DNA from 2 places in the Escherichia sp. TC-EC600-tetX4 genome. Region 1 is predicted to be linked to the other one. Evidence: predicted binding sites of a transcription regulator. Region 1 holds the regulator's gene; the other holds the start of a gene.
What was found. The regulator LexA, encoded in region 1, represses DNA repair genes until DNA is damaged. The targets are predictions, from matches to a motif close to TNCTGTATGTACATACAGNA.
Positions count from the first base shown of each region.

Region 2: a site for LexA is predicted at 1,943-1,962, ahead of sbmC (DNA gyrase inhibitor SbmC). Genes of this name have one in related genera too.

Region 1 covers NZ_CP079924.1:4,223,486-4,226,910, forward strand. Annotated here, with positions in the region: gene dinF (MATE family efflux transporter DinF) at 1-1,302, opposite strand, end outside; gene lexA (transcriptional repressor LexA) at 1,375-1,983, opposite strand; gene dgkA (diacylglycerol kinase) at 2,093-2,461, opposite strand; gene plsB (glycerol-3-phosphate 1-O-acyltransferase PlsB) at 2,632-3,425, shown strand, end outside.
Region 2 covers NZ_CP079924.1:1,797,160-1,800,584, reverse strand. Annotated here, with positions in the region: gene KXD89_RS08540 (DUF496 family protein) at 1-27, opposite strand, end outside; gene KXD89_RS08535 (FUSC family protein) at 199-1,257, opposite strand; gene sbmC (DNA gyrase inhibitor SbmC) at 1,455-1,928, opposite strand; gene dacD (serine-type D-Ala-D-Ala carboxypeptidase DacD) at 2,047-3,213, opposite strand; gene sbcB (exodeoxyribonuclease I) at 3,422-3,425, shown strand, end outside.

The DNA of each region.
Region 1 (3,425 bases):
ATTGCGCCAGTGACGCCGCCAGATAGCCGCCAGAGAAAGCCCGCGCAACGCCAGAAAGACGGTTAATGCCAGCCACAAAGCATGATTACCCAGCCACGGCAGCGTAAGGAGCGTCAGCGCAAAACCTGCGGCGGCCACCGCCATACTGTTACGCATTTCGGTGGCACGCGTTGCGCCTATAAACATGCCGTCCAGCAGATAACACCAGACGCCAACCACCGGCAAAATCACCTGCCAGATAAGATAGCGGTCAGCCAGCTGCTGAATCTGGGTTAACGACGTCAGTAACGCAATGATGTGTTCCCCAGCCAGCAAATAAACCACCGAAAACAGTAACGCTACGATCCCCGACTGGCGGCACGCTGCCCGCCAGACATCCAGCAACTGGCTACCGTCGCGCGCACCGTATGCCTGACCGGAGTGCGCTTCAACCGCGTAGGCAAAACCATCCAGCGCATAGGCGGTAAAGGTGAGTAGCGTCATCAGAACCGCGTTAACAGCGATAATGTCACTCCCCAGTCGCGCGCCAAGTACGGTGATCGCGCCGAAACAGAGTTGCAACAACAGCGAACGCAGCATGATATCGCGGTTAAGCGCCAGCAAGCGACGGAAGTTTCCTCGCCAGGCAGTTTTCAGCATTTCGCCGGAAATTCCGCGTAGTTTGAGGATTTTACGCACCATTAGCAGACCAATCAGCAATGTTGCATATTCCGCAATAACCGTCGCCAGCGCCGCGCCCTGCACGTTCATATGCAGCCCCATCACCAGCCAGACATCCAGCACAATGTTGAGGATATTGCCGACCACTAACAAAATTACTGGCGCACGGGCATATTGCACGCCGAGTAACCAACCGAGTAATACCAGATTCGCCAGCGACGCCGGTGCGCTTAACCAGCGGATTTCAAGAAAGCGCCGCGCCTGTTCCAGGACTGCCTCACTACCGCCAACAATATGCAGCGCCAGATCGATAATCGGCGTACGCAGCAGCGCAATTAACGCCCCAGCCCCCAACGCCAACAGCAACGGTTGCACCAGCGTACGGGCTAATGCCTGAGGATTTTTGGCACCATAAGCCTGCGCAGTCAGCCCGGTGGTGCTCATGCGTAAAAACAGCAACAGCATAAAGAGAAAGCTGGTCGCCGTTGCACCAACCGCCACGCCGCCCAAATAAACCGGGCTATCAAGATGACCAATTACCGCCGTATCGACCAGTCCCAGCAACGGAACGGTGATATTGGAGAAAATCATGGGTAAGGCGAGATGCCAGAGTGCTTTATCAGATGAAGTGAGGAATGCCATGCAGACAAGCCTGATGAAGAGAGATGAAAAACAAACCGCGACGCCAGGCGGCATCGCGGTCTCAGAGATATGTTACAGCCAGTCGCCGTTGCGAATAACCCCAACCGCCAGCCCTTCAATGGTGAAGCTCTGCTGACGAAGGTCAACGACAATTGGTTTAAACTCGCTATTTTCTGGCAACAGTTCGACTTTATTGCCCTGTTTTTTCAGGCGCTTAACGGTAACTTCGTCATCAATACGTGCGACAACGACCTGACCGTTACGTACATCCTGAGTTTTATGCACTGCCAGCAAGTCACCATCCATAATGCCGATATCTTTCATCGACATCCCGCTGACGCGCAGCAGGAAATCAGCATTCGGCTTGAATAAGGAAGGATCGACCTGATAATGACCTTCAATATGCTGTTGCGCCAGAAGTGGTTCACCGGCAGCCACACGACCTACCAGCGGCAACCCTTCTTCCTCTTCCTGCAACAGACGAATCCCGCGTGATGCGCCGGAAACAATTTCAATAACGCCTTTGCGTGCCAGCGCCTTCAGATGTTCTTCAGCCGCGTTTGGGGAACGGAACCCCAAACGCTGCGCGATTTCCGCACGCGTCGGCGGCATACCTGTCTGGCTGATGTGATCACGGATGAGATCAAACACCTCTTGTTGCCTGGCCGTTAACGCTTTCATTCCGCCCCCTGGGTGTATATACAGTTATGCTGTGAGTATATACAGCAAAAGGCGATTTTGGAACCATAAACTGCACAATAAACCAGAGATTTATCGAATTCTGGAAGGGTTATCCAAAATGCGACCATAACAGAATGCACCAGGTAATCACGGCGACGATAATGGCAATCAGCACCGCAGCGGATCCCATATCTTTTGCGCGTCCGGAAAGCTCATGGTATTCAGAGCCAATTCGGTCAACCACTGCTTCGATGGCGCTATTGAGGATTTCCACAATCATCACCAGCATCACGGAGCTGATAAGCAGCACGCGGGTAATCGCGTCCACATCCAGCCAGCAGGCGATGACCACCGCCAACAATACCGCTACGCCTTCCTGACGGAATGCCGCTTCGTTGATCCATGCAGCGCGTAAACCTTTCCAGGAATAGCCAGCAGCTTTGATAATTCGGGTGAATCCAGTGGTATTATTGGCCATTGAAAGAACCTTTTTACATTATGAGCGTCAATATCAGTGTACCGTTAAATCCGATGATTCGGGTTTGCGTAGCGCCGCGCGAAACATGAGCGGATACCACAGAATTTCCCATGACTTTCTGCTATCCTTGCCGCGCATTTGCATTATTAACCAGAGGCTTTACATCGTTTATGTCCGGCTGGCCACGAATTTACTACAAATTACTGAATTTACCATTAAGCATCCTGGTAAAAAGCAAGTCTATTCCGGCAGATCCTGCCCCGGAACTGGGGCTGGATACCTCTCGTCCAATTATGTACGTTTTACCGTACAACTCGAAAGCAGATTTGCTGACGTTGCGCGCCCAGTGTCTGGCACATGACTTGCCTGACCCGTTAGAGCCGCTGGAAATCGACGGCACGCTACTGCCGCGCTATGTGTTCATTCACGGCGGGCCGCGTGTGTTCACCTATTACACGCCGAAAGAAGAGTCTATTAAGCTGTTCCACGACTATCTCGATTTGCACCGTAGCAACCCAAATCTGGATGTGCAGATGGTGCCAGTGTCGGTGATGTTTGGTCGCGCGCCGGGGCGTGAAAAAGGCGAAGTGAACCCGCCGCTGCGTATGCTTAACGGCGTACAGAAATTTTTCGCTGTACTGTGGCTCGGTCGCGACAGTTTTGTGCGTTTCTCGCCGTCAGTTTCGCTGCGCCGTATGGCGGATGAACACGGCACGGATAAAACTATCGCTCAGAAACTGGCGCGCGTGGCGCGTATGCACTTTGCCCGTCAACGTCTGGCTGCCGTAGGCCCACGTTTGCCTGCTCGTCAGGATCTGTTTAATAAGCTGCTCGCCTCCCGCGCCATTGCCAAAGCGGTAGAAGATGAAGCGCGCAGCAAAAAAATCTCCCATGAAAAAGCGCAGCAGAACGCGATTGCACTGATGGAAGAGATTGCGGCGAATTTCTCTTACGAGATGATTCG
Region 2 (3,425 bases), 2.2 Mb from region 1:
CTGGAATGAAGGCTTGGTAGTTTCCATTTTTATACCCCTGATAATGTGAGAGTCGGATTCGTTTAAGCAACCGCTATTCGTTAGGGCCAACATTACTCATAGCTGCCGCAGATGACAATGCTTTTATCCCTTTTCACTATCATACCCTTTATCCTTGCTGAATCGAAGCAGCAGCAAGATGATTCTGAAGTTCAGGAATTATTTGCGCAAGGCCCGGCAAATCAGATTCGATAGCAACTCAAGCTGATGCGCCGTTTCCATGTTCAGCCACACATAACCATAGATTGGTGTTTCCACAACCTTCAGGTCATGGTGGTTATTGAGCAACTGACGCAGCTCTTCCACAGCATCGTTCAATTTTTCCGTATTGGCAAAAACCGGCTGCGGATTACCTTCGTACAGCGCATGAACAAGGCTCAGCAGTATTTGCTGCATCATGTGCTGGGTATCACGAAGTTTTTGCGCGTTCAATAACACGAAATGGCTGGGGCGCGTGGCCCAGTATGCATTGATTTGCAACTCCAGCATACAAACCAGATTGCGGTTAATGGTCTGGATACCTTCATATATCGATTTTGGAATACGGGTTTCTTTGCTGGCGGGCGCAATCAGTCCACGCATTTTCACGGCATCGGTCAGGAGTTTTTGTAGATGGCTTTCCAGACGTGGGCGTTCGAGTAAGTTCGGTGAGAATGCAGATTGATAGACCCGATTATACTCGGTCAGACTTTTCGCCAGTTGAATGCGCCAGTGGATGAACGCCCGTTGTGGCCAGATACCGGTAAACAACATTGCCAGTAAAGAGCCGAGGATCACATCGCCGCTTCGCCATAACGCCGTATCAATTTCACCTGTCGGGGAACCCACAACAATTGCCAGCGTCACCCCAATCAATAAACCTTGATACGGTTTCTTGCCCAGCGCCAGCCAACCGCAAAGGAACATGGCCGCCGCGCACCAGACTAACATCAGCGGTAACGAGATTAACTCCAGTTGCAGAGCGATAAGACCTAAAATCGAACCCAACACCGTACCGCCAATACGCTCAAAGGCGCGAGGGACAACGTTACCCCAGAACGAGATTGGCCCCATAATCACCACCATGGTGACCAGCGGCCAGGTGCTTTCCGGGATAGTAAACAGGCGGATAATGAGAAAAGTGAGCAGGAATGCCAGCGCGACCCGAGTACCATGCACAATGCGGTAATGGCGGTATACCCGGATTTCAAACGGGCTTAATGACTTATCGGCACGCACGCAGAAACTCCGTAATGAGATTAAAAGCGCTCATAACTCATCTGTCGGCCAGAAGGCGCGCCTCTGAATTATCCGACGGACAAACCGGGAACAGTGTAATTTCCCGGCAGGAGCGAAAAAATTGAAAGGCGCATCTTACTCTTTTCGCTTTCAAAAAAAAGAGTGGTCATCGCGTTAACACACCGCCCTGAGATGAATTAGTGATGTTTTGGCTGCACCGCAACATACATTTCGATATCCCAGTACCCATCTTCCGCGCCATTGTTCAAATAAACCTCGAAGCAGGGCTTTGGTAACATTTCATAAGCACTGTCCTGCAAGAGACTATTAAAGAACTGATACCAGGGTTTAGCAAAATCATCACCGACTACACGAGCTACCGCCACCGCATACTGACCACCTGTAATTTCTGTCAGAATGACGCCCTCACTGTTTTCGGGAAGCGTAAAGTAACCCGGCACCGTCACGACGGTGTCGCAGCGTAATTTTTCGGCGGGTGTTTCATCTGGATTGTCGTAATAGACAGCAACCCACTCCTTCGGCACAATATTTTTGCTATCTACCCACATCATCAACTGCTCAAAGCCTTTCTTTACCGTCTGTTCCCACGGGCCAACGAGATGGAAACCTGCAACGGTACGTTTCTCTTCCTGCTTAATCTCGTAGTTCATGACGCCTCCATTGATACTGTTTTTATATACAGTATAGTTGCAAAATTAAAACCACAAGGAATGAGTGTTGATTATGCGAGCAGACTCGCACTCCTGCCAGTCTGCTGCAAAAGAAAGGTCAGGCCTTATGGTGGAAATAATCACTCAGGCGAGAAAACATGCTGCCTTCCCCGACAGATTCCAGAGTAACCAGCGGCCAGTGCGCCACCTGTTTATCACGGTCGTAAAGTTCAATTTCCCCTACCCGCTGATGGGCGCTAATTGGCGCGGTGAGTTCTTTACCATCAAGGGTATATTTGGCTTTGATATGTGGAATTTCGGCTTTCGGTAGCACCATCCAGAACTCTTGTTCCGTTCCCAGGTCGATATTTTCTTTATCGCCATACCAGATGCGTTCCGTTCCGACCTTTTTCCCACGGTGCAAAATTTGCACCGTAGTAAAGTTTTGTTGCCCCCAACGCAGTAATTTTCTTGCCTCTTCCTCACGACCTTTTGCACTGTCAGCCCCCATTACCACTGCAATGAGACGACGCTGCCCATCTACAGCCGAAGCAATGAGATTAAACCCGGCACCAGAAGTATGACCCGTTTTCAGGCCGTCAACATTCATGGTTTTATCCCACAACAACCCGTTACGGTTTTGCTGGGTGATACCGTTCCAGGTGAGACTTTTCTCACTGTACATATGATAAAACTCGGGCTCGCCGTGGATGATAGCACGAGAAAGCACAGCTAAATCATAAGCCGAGCTATGCTGGCCAGGTGCATCCAGACCATGCACTGTTTCAAAATGCGTATCCTTGAGATGCAGCTTCTCGGCATAGTTGTTCATCATTTCAACAAACTGCCGTTGCCCACCGGCAATATAGTCAGCCAGAGCAACACAAGCGTCATTTCCGGAATCCACAATTAAACCACGGCTTAAATCACGTACCGATACGCGATCGCCCTCTTTCAAAAACATCAGTGAAGAACCGACAAACACCGGATTATCTTTCGCCCACGCATCGCGCCCCACGGTGACAATATCGTCTGGCGTAATGCGATGACTATCGATAGCGCGATCCACGACATAACCCGTCATCAGCTTTGTCAGGCTGGCGGGATTGCGCTGTTGATGCTCATTACCCGCGGTGAGGATCTGACCGGTGGTGTAATCCATCAATACCCAGGACCCGGCATGAATCTCTGGAGGCTGAGGTGAAAAAGGAATGTTTTCCGCCGCAAAACCAGACGATAAGTTAAAAACGAACAAAGAAGCAGCAATAATAAGACGGCGTTTCAACAGCAAACCCTCAGGAGTTTCAAATAGCTGTTCTTTTTACGGAAATACTTATGAACTGGCTGGAATAAAGTGCAAGAAAATGTGACTACCCTCTCATTTTTATCTGACATGATCTGTTGCCACTCGCTGCCAAATTGTGGCGCTAAAGCTGATTAGCACGGTGATATTTGATACTCTGGCAGACAGCAGAAATAACGGATTTAACCTAATGA